DNA from 4 places in the Humidesulfovibrio mexicanus genome. Region 4 is predicted to be linked to each of the others. Evidence: riboswitches for the same ligand, from Rfam matches in the RefSeq annotation. Region 4 holds a riboswitch; each other region holds the start of a gene.
What was found. Region 4 has a riboswitch for cobalamin ahead of CHB73_RS02955 (ribonucleoside triphosphate reductase). Riboswitches for the same ligand answer to the same signal wherever they lie in the genome.
Positions count from the first base shown of each region.

Region 1: linked by a shared signal. The riboswitch ahead of metE (5-methyltetrahydropteroyltriglutamate--homocysteine S-methyltransferase) and the one ahead of CHB73_RS02955 (ribonucleoside triphosphate reductase) in region 4 are both predicted to bind cobalamin.
Region 2: linked by a shared signal. The riboswitch ahead of cobT (nicotinate-nucleotide--dimethylbenzimidazole phosphoribosyltransferase) and the one ahead of CHB73_RS02955 (ribonucleoside triphosphate reductase) in region 4 are both predicted to bind cobalamin.
Region 3: linked by a shared signal. The riboswitch ahead of CHB73_RS11620 (sirohydrochlorin cobaltochelatase) and the one ahead of CHB73_RS02955 (ribonucleoside triphosphate reductase) in region 4 are both predicted to bind cobalamin.

Region 1 covers NZ_FZOC01000006.1:74,080-76,255, forward strand. The annotation lists gene metE (5-methyltetrahydropteroyltriglutamate--homocysteine S-methyltransferase) at 1-1,028, opposite strand, end outside; cobalamin riboswitch at 1,197-1,334, opposite strand; gene CHB73_RS12625 (trimeric intracellular cation channel family protein) at 1,418-2,056, opposite strand; gene CHB73_RS12630 (tetratricopeptide repeat protein) at 2,108-2,176, opposite strand, start outside.
Region 2 covers NZ_FZOC01000004.1:66,324-68,499, forward strand. The annotation lists gene CHB73_RS09225 (fused MFS/spermidine synthase) at 1-375, shown strand, start outside; gene cobT (nicotinate-nucleotide--dimethylbenzimidazole phosphoribosyltransferase) at 396-1,463, opposite strand; cobalamin riboswitch at 1,576-1,713, opposite strand; gene CHB73_RS09235 (WcbI family polysaccharide biosynthesis putative acetyltransferase) at 1,812-2,176, shown strand, end outside.
Region 3 covers NZ_FZOC01000005.1:67,190-69,365, forward strand. The annotation lists gene CHB73_RS11615 (FecCD family ABC transporter permease) at 1-332, opposite strand, end outside; gene CHB73_RS11620 (sirohydrochlorin cobaltochelatase) at 334-1,230, opposite strand; cobalamin riboswitch at 1,368-1,556, opposite strand; gene CHB73_RS11625 (chemotaxis protein CheA) at 1,575-2,176, opposite strand, start outside.
Region 4 covers NZ_FZOC01000001.1:623,833-626,008, reverse strand. The annotation lists gene CHB73_RS02955 (ribonucleoside triphosphate reductase) at 1-1,243, opposite strand, end outside; cobalamin riboswitch at 1,373-1,590, opposite strand; gene serS (serine--tRNA ligase) at 1,911-2,176, opposite strand, start outside.

The DNA of each region.
Region 1 (2,176 bases), on a different contig from region 4:
AAGGTCTCGTCGCCCAGGTCCAGGGGACAATGCAGCAGCGAACACGAAGGCGCGACCAGGACGCGCTCCACACCCAGGCGCTCCACCGCGCGGGAGAGCAGGGCCAGGGCCTTGCGCGCGTCCACCCGCCACACGTTGCGGCCGTCCACCACGCCAAGGGACAGGCTGGTTCCGGGGGCGAGGTGGGCGAACACGCCGTCCAGCTGCTCCGGCGCGCGCACCAGGTCCAGGTGCAGGGCGTCCAGCTCAAGGCCGGAAACCACATCCACATTCTGGGCCATGGAGCCGAAGCAGGTGGTGAGCATGAACCGGGCCGGCCTGGCCGCCCTGGCCAGGGTTTCGATGGCCGTGCGGAAGCGCCGGGGCAGGGCCTGGGGCAAGTCCAGCGCCAGCACGGGCTCGTCCAGCTGTATCCACTCTGCCGCGCCGCGTTTGGGGTCGGCCAGGGCCTGGACAAGTTCGACATAGGCTTGGGTGAGTTCGGGCAGAAGCTCAAAGCGGTCAAAGTCCGGGCCGACGGACTTGGCCAAGTGCAGGAAGGTGCAGGGGCCGGGCAGAACCACCTTGGCCCGCAGGCCCGCATCGTGCGCCTCGGCCAACTGCTCCAGCAGGCCGGAGGCGTCGGGCCGGAAGACCTGGCCGCGCTCCAGCTCCGGCACAAGGTAGTGGTAGTTGGTGTCGAACCACTTGGTCATCTCCAGTGCGGCCACGCCCTCGCCGCCGCGCGCCATGCGGAAAAAGGCGTCGAGGTCGTCCGGCATGGGCGGCTGCCCGTCCTGGCGGAAGCGCTGCGGCGCGACGCCAAGGCGCACGGTCATATCCAACATGTGGTCGTAGAGGGAGAAATCGCCCACGGGCACGATGTCGACGCCCGCCTGAACCTGTGCGGTCCAGTGGCGCAGGCGCAGGCTTCTGGCGGTCTCAAGCAGGGCGGCGCGGCTCGATGTGCCTGCCCAGAACGCCTCCAGCGCGGTTTTGAGTTCACGGGCCCTGCCCATGCGGGGAAAGCCCAGGGTGTGCGTCAGCATGAAGCTACCTCCGGTGGTCGCGGTTGTGCCAGGACCGGGGGACAAGGACGCAGAAACCGCATGGGGGTGCGGGAGGACGCGCCGGGAGACCCGGCGTCGTGGGGGGCTTGAAAGCCCGTGCCTCTCTGGCCCAGTCGCGGGGCCTGCGGCTTTGTCCTGCTTCGAGGCGTCTTCTGGCTTCCGGGCGGGGGCACGTTCCCCCTGCCGTGGTGGCCGCATCCTTCCCAGGTCCTTGGACCCAGTGGGCACAGCCGGCATGTTTCCCGGTCACAGCAGCGCGTCTGCGACGGATTTGCACCGTCTTCCGTTTCTCGAAGGGCGTCTGGCGATTTTCGAGCAGATTGCTGGCTATCCCGGAGCGCGGCGCACTGTCAAGACGCCGGTCGGGGTCAGTCGCCCGCGCCGGAAGGCCGGGGCAGCCCCCAGCCGCGCTTGTAGGCCAGCAAGCGCAAGCCCAGCCCGGAGGCGAAGACGCCAACCAGAGCGGCGGGCGTCAACAGCCGCAAGGCGTTCAAACCGAACACCGCCGCGCCCACCAGCAGGGCCACGCTGCCGTAGAAGCCGCCGCGCAGCACCTCGGGCACTTCGTTCACCAGCAGGTCGCGCAGAATGCCGCCGCCAACCGCGGTAAGCAGGGCCAGGGCCAAAACGCCGAAAAAGGGCGCGTCCGCCTCCACCCCGGCCAGGGCCCCGGAAAGGGCGAAGGCCGAAAGGCCCACGGCGTCGCTGACCACGAAGCCGGTGCGGCGCTCCAGCCGGGGCAGGCGGTGCAGCCGCAGAGCCAGGGCCAGCAGCGCCACGCCGCCCGCCACAAGAAACGGCTCGGCCTGGCGCACCAGGGCCACGGGCTGTCCCAGGAGCACATCGCGCATGGCCCCGCCGCCGCTGGCGGTAAGCAGGGAAAGGATGAACACGCCCATGAGGTCGAGCTTCTTGCGCACCCCGGCCAAAAAGCCGGACAGGGCGAAGGCCGCGCCGCCCGCCAGGGACGCGGCTCGCAGGGCCGGAGTCAGGATGTCGATGTCCACGGCCCGGCTCCTCCTTCCGGAAGCGGGGGCTCCCGGCCCCGCGCTCTTGCGCTACTTTTTGGCGGAAGCCTTCTTCCCTGTTTTTTTCGCAGAGGCCTTGGAACCCGTTTTCTTTTTTTC
Region 2 (2,176 bases), on a different contig from region 4:
CCCTTCCACCTGGCCACGCGGGAAACCGCCCAGGCGCTCTCCCGCGCCCTGGACGACCACGGCGTGGTGCTGGTGAACTGCATCAGCGCGGCCGAGGGCGGCAAAAGCCGCTTCTACCGCGCCCTGCTCGCCACCTACCGCTCCGTGTTCCCGCGCGTGGAGAGCTTCCTGCTGGAGCCGGAGGATCCGTCCTCGCCCCAGAACATCATCCTGGCGGCCTTCAAGGACGGCGAGGAGCCGCTCTTGCACAGCGACAATGCCGACTACGCGGCCATGCTGGCCACGCGCTACCTGCCGCCAGCCCCTCTGCCCGGCGATCCCCCCGTGCTCACCGACGACTTCGCGCCCGTGGACCACTACCTGCTTGACCTTTAGGCGGACGCAAGCGTCCAGGCCTAGGCGCTCTCGCTCACCCCGGCCTGGGTGAAGGAGGCCATGCCGTTGTAGATGGCCGCTGCCGAACGCAGCAGGAACATGGCCACGGCCGCTCCCGTGCCCTCGCCCAGGCGCATCCCCAAGTCGAGCAGAGGCTTCTGCCCCAATTTTTCCGCTGCCAGCTTGTGTCCGGGCTCGGCCGAGGCGTGGGCCAACGCCAGGTAGTCGGTGACGGCGGGCGCCAGCTTCCAGGCGGCAACGCAGGCGGCGGTGGAGATGAAGCCATCCACGCACACGAACTGCCTGTTCTTGGCCCCGCCCAGAATCAGCCCGGCCAGGCAGGCTATTTCCAGACCTCCCAGGGCGGCGAGGATTCCCAGCGCATCCCCCTTGGCCACCACGGCCGCGTTGGCCGCCAGGCCACGCCGCACCACCTCGGCCTTGCGGCGCACGCCCTCCTGGTCCAGGCCGGTGCCGGGTCCGGTCATGGCCTCCGGCTCCAGGCCCAGATAGGCGCAGTAGAGGGCCGTGGACGGCGTGGTGTTGCCGATGCCCATGTCCCCGGTGCCCAGCACGCGCACGCCCTCGGCATAGGCGATGTCCGCCAGGTTCACGCCCAGGAGCAGCGCGCCCAGGCACTGCTCTTCGCTCATGGCCGGCCCCTTGGCCAGGTTGGCCGTGCCCTGGGCCACCTTGCCGGACACCAGCCGGGGATGCTCGTCGAAGTCAGGGCCCAGACAGCCCGCGTCCACCACGAACAGTTGCGCTCCGGCCTCGCGGGCAAGCACATTTATCCCAGCGCCGCCATTCAGAAAATTGAGCACCATCTGCCGCGTGACTTCTTGCGGAAAGAGGCTCACGCCCTCCTCCACCACGCCATGATCGCCCGCCACGGTGTACACGCGGCAAGGGTCGGCCTTGGGCGCGCCGCCGCCCTGCGCCAGGCACAGGCGCAGGGCCAGCTCCTCCAGGCGGCCCAGGCTGCCGCGCGGCTTGGTGAGGTTGTCCAGATGGGCCTGGGCGGCCTGAGCCAGGGTGCGGTCCACCGGCGTTATGGCGGACAGGACGGATTCGAAACGCTGACGCATGGGGGGGCTCCTTTGCTTGCTGTGGGCGAAAAAAAGGTTCCGGCAGGCACATGACAAGCCCGCCGAAACCCTTTGCCATCGGATTCCTGCACTGGTTCGCCGCTGCGGACAGGTCTTCCGACTTCCGGATCAGCCCGGCGGGGACGGCCTTCCCAGGGGATTGCTCCCCCAGTGGCCCGGCGCGCGCGCCATACGTCCCCCCGGTCCCCGGTTACGGCGACGGGATCGCCACGGATTCGCACCGTGTTCCGGGATGTCCGCCCGGTTCACTGCTGCTAGCCCATGGCGGAGCGTTTTTCAAGCCTCGCCGGGCTTCCCCATCGGCACGGCGATTGCTACAGTGCGGGCGTGAAGCACCCTCTCGCCATACTGCACGCCAATTGCCAGGGAGAGCCCCTGGCCCGCGCCCTGCTCGCCAGCCCGGAATTTCGCCGCGCCTACGCCCCACGGGTGTTCCTCAACTACACGCGGGAAGAACTCCCGCAATCCGCCCTGAACGCCTGCGGGCTCTTCCTTTACCAGCACCTCGGCCCCCAGTGGGGCGGCCTCGCCTCGGACGCGCTGCTGCGCCGCCTGCCGTCGGGCTGCCCCAGCCTGTGCATCCCCAACATGTTCTTCCGGGGGCCCTGGCCGCTGTGGTCCGGCGCGCCGGGCTTCGACTTCCGCGACACGTATCTGGATCGACTGCTGGACATGGACCTGCCCGCCCAGGA
Region 3 (2,176 bases), on a different contig from region 4:
AGGGCCGCGCCGGTGAGGCCCGCCAGGAGCACCCGCGCCAGGCGGATGTCCACCACCACCAAGGCCAGGTCCGGGGCCACGGGCGCGCCAAGGGGGATCCCGGCCGCTTGGGCCAGGGCGCGCAGTGCGTCCTGGGCCGTGGTGGGATAGCTGCCCACGGCGCAGGCCAGGACCATTGTGGCGGCAAGTCCCGCCGCCAGCGCGACGGGCAGGGCGAGCGCCCGGACGGCGGCCCGGACGACAGGTCGGTCCGGGGCGCGCAGTGCGGCGGAGCGAAAGTCCCGCCGCACTGGCCCTGTGGCCCCGGTTTCGTGTTCGCCCTGCCCGGTCATGCTAGTGGTCCAGTTCCTTCACGGCGTCCTTCAGGTGCTCGATCCACAGCCTGGCCACGGCCGGACGGCTGCCCAGGCCCGTGAGCTCGGCCTTTGGCGCGAAGCCCTTGGCCTTGAGGATGCTGACCCAGGAGTCCTCCTCGCTGCCGGCCATGTCGTTGTGGGCGTGGTCGCCGGCCACGCTCATCAGCGGCAGCAGGTGCACGGTGCGCGCGCCCATGCGCTTGAGGGCCGGGATGATGTCCTCCAGGCTGGGGCTGCTTTCCACCGTGGCCACGAACACGCCGGGATCCTTCTTCCACAGTTCCAGCTGCAGGGCGGAGTAAGCCGCGTTGGCCGGATGCTCGGTGCCGTGGCCCATGAGCACGACGGCTTCGCCGCGCCCGCGTTTGGGCAGGCTTTTCAACACGGCCTGGGCGGCCAGGGCGATGTCCTCGGGCGTGGAGAGCAGCGGGCGGCCCACGCTGATTGTGCCCATGGACTTGGGCATTCCCTCGAAGGCCTTGGCCGTGGCGCTGATGTCGGTGAACTCGCGGCCGGGGATGGAATGCAGGGACTGCACGGCGACCTCGGTGAAGCCCTCCGCGGCCATGTCGGCCAGGGCCTGGGCCGGGGAGCGCTTCTGCACGCCTTCGCCGGCGATCTTGTCGCGGATGATCTTGGAGGAATAGGCTAGGCGCACGGGCACGCCGGGGAAGGCCGCCTTGGCCTGCCGCGTCAGTTCGTCGATGGATGCGGCGGCTTCGGGCACGCTGGTGCCGAAGGCCACCAGCAGAATGCCGCGCTTGGCCTCCGGAGCCTTGCCGTGCTCTCCGGCGAAGGCGGGCGCGGAAAGGCAGAGGCACAGCAGGGCCGCGGCGAACAGGGACCAATGGAAACGGACTGCGCGTGAACGCATGGGAACCTCCAAAAGCGGAGGGCGGAGTTGGGGGACGCAAAAAAAGCCCCCGTTCCGCGCAACAATAGGCGGAAGGGAGGCTCCGTTTTCATCCCCTTGCGTGTCCCGTCGGACAAAAGCCCTCGTTGCCGACGAGAAGCCATGACACGTGTCCGGCAGGTCTTCCGGCTCACCCCATCGGCCCCGGCCTTCCCGGAAGCATTCTTCCAGTGGCGCGCTTGGGGGCTGACTATTCGCGGGGCTCACGGCGGCGGGTCCGCTCCCGGTTCGCACGGGATTCCCTTTTCACCCCGCGTTGGCGGGGCACCGGACGCAAGGGCGATAGTATGCGGCGGCTTTCGCTGTCAAGCCTGGGCAGGGGGGGCGGCGGGCGCGGCCAGTTCGGCGAGCAGCTTCTCGATGTCCAGCACCAGCGCGTCGCTTTCGCCCATCATGCCGAAGCCCAAAATGGGCAGGGTGTAAATGTCCTGTACGGGCACGGTGAAGCCGGTGACCACCACCTGCTGCTGGCGCAGCACCTCGTCCACCAGCAGCGCGGCCGAAAGCTCGCCCATGCGTACGGTAATGATGAGGCCGCGGTCGATGTCCGGGCAGGCGTCGTCCAGGTCCAGGTGGCGGCACAGGCGCAGCAGGTGGAATATCTGCCCGCGCACGCTCACGGTCTCGCCGCCGTCGGGCAGGGACACCAGGTCGCCTGCGCGCGGGGCGTAGATCTCCAGCACGTCGCGCGAGGGCACGATGAGGGTCTCCGGGCCAACGCGGCACACCAGCGCGTCCACGATGCCCTCGTTCACCGAGCGCGACAGCGGGATGGAGAGCAGGAAGCGCGAGCCGCCTCCGGTGAGGTTCTCGATGGAGATGTCGCCGCCGAGCTGCGCGCGCACGGCGTTGGCCACGGCGTCCATGCCCACGCCCCGTCCGGAGACGTCGGTGACCTTCTCGGCGG
Region 4 (2,176 bases):
GCAGGTCGAGCTGCAGGCGGCAGCACATGGAGCGCACCATGTTGGGCGTAAGGTCGGAGTTCACGAAGTTCTGGAAGTACGGCAGGCCGTACTTGGCGGTCATCTCAAAGAGCAGGTCCACATTGGGCCCGTCCCAGGGAAAGTCCTTGGTGATGTTGTACGTCGGGATGGGGAAGGTGAACACGCGGCCCTTGGCGTCGCCCTCGGTCATCACCTCGATGTAGGCGCGGTTTATCATGTCCATTTCCGGCTGGAGCTCGCCGTAGGTGAAGGGCATCTCCTCGCCGCCGATGACCGGGCGCTGCTCCTTCAGGTCGTCCGGGCAGGTCCAGTCGAAGGTGAGGTTGGTGAAGGGGGTCTGCGTGCCCCAGCGCGAGGGCACGTTGAGGTTGTAGATGAGTTCCTGGATGCACTGGCGGACATCTTCATAGGCCAGCGCGTCCTTGCGCAGAAAGGGGGCCATGTAGGTGTCGAACGAGCTGAAGGCCTGCGCTCCCGCCCATTCGTTCTGCAGGGTGCCAAGGAAGTTCACTATCTGCCCCACGGCGCTGGTGAGGTGCTTGGGCGGCTTGGCCTCCACCTTGCCCGGCACGCCGTTCAGGCCTTCGGTCAAAAGTGTGCGCAGCGACCAGCCCGCGCAGTAGCCGGCCAGCATGTCCAGGTCGTGGATGTGCAGGTCGCCCTCGCGGTGCGCTTGGCCTACTTCCCTCGGGTAGACGTGGTTCAGCCAGTAGTTGGCCGTCACCTTGCCGGAGACGTTCAGGATCAGCCCGCCCAGAGAATAGCCCTGGTTGGCGTTGGCGTTCACCCGCCAATCCAGCCGGTCCAGGTATTCGTTGACGCTGGCGGCCACGTCCACCACGGTCTTTCTGTCGTGGCGCAGCTTGGCGCGCTGTTCACGGTACACGCTGTAGGCGCGCATGGTCTTGAAGTGGTTGGCGGAAATAAGCGCCTGCTCCACCGCGTCCTGAATGTTCTCAATGTCCGGCACGCGTCCGGAAAAGCGGTGGGAGAGCACCTTCACCACCTGCGCGGTGATGAGCCTCGCCTCGTCGTCGTCGAATTCGCCCGTGGCCGCCCCGGCGCGGCGGATGGCCGAGCGGATTTTGGTGGCGTCGAAGGCGATGGTTTCGCCGTTGCGCTTGCGCACCTGGACGGGGGGAGCGATGGGCCGCAGAGGGGTGAGCACCGGTGCTGGCTGCGAGGAGATGGGATCGGACGGGGTGTCTGCGGCGTGAAGCATCTGCTTCCTCCATGTCGTCTGTGGTGTCTTTGAAGCGGCGGGGGGACCGGCAGGGAGTGGGGCGAAGCCCCGTACCCGTGTGCCGCATCGCCCTCCCGCGAGGCTGTTGCGTCAGTTCGTCCGCGTTGTTGCAGCGGGCGTGAGCGGGCAGGTCTTCGGACTTGCGGGCGTTTGGGGCGGTGGCCGCCGTTTTCGTCCGCCGACTTCCCGGCTTGCCGCCAGTGTCATGCCATCCGTTCCGGATGGGGGGACGCGTACCCGTTTACCGCTGCGGGGCAGTTCCGGACTTGCACCGGATTCCCTTTTCACCCGGACCAGGTCCAGGCACCAGCTCACCAACGCTTATGGGCGTCCGGAAGCGTGAAGTCAAGCTGCTTATTGTGCTGTAACCTGTTGATTTTTAATGCTGTTGTTCCCGACCGGAGGGGTGGGGGATTGCGCCAACGGCCATGAATTACTGGCAGAACTTCCGCTGGTGAGAGCTTGTAGATTTTCAAGAAAAATTCTTGAAAATGGTCCGGACTGCCGCCGCAGGCAGACGTGCGGGCGCGGCCGCTCCCCGGGCGAAGCTGCGCCGATCCTGGTCTCCGGGGCTTTGCAGCTCGTGCTGGGGGCAGGCGTCCCGCCCTTGCCCCCAGGATTCTGGAAACGCCAGCGCGCGCCGCGCCTATTTCGGCCCGATGCGCTCCACGCCGCCCATGTAGGGGCGCAGGGCCTCTGGCAGCAGAACGCTCCCATCGGCCTGCTGGCCGTTTTCCAGCACGGCCACAAGGGTGCGGCCAACGGCCAAGCCGGAGCCGTTCAGGGTGTGCAGGAACTCGCTCTTCTTCGCGCCCTTGGCCTTGAAGCGGATGTTCGCCCGCCGGGCCTGGAAGTCCAGGAAATTGGAGCAGGAGGAGATTTCGCGGTATTTGTCCTGTCCGGGCAGCCAGA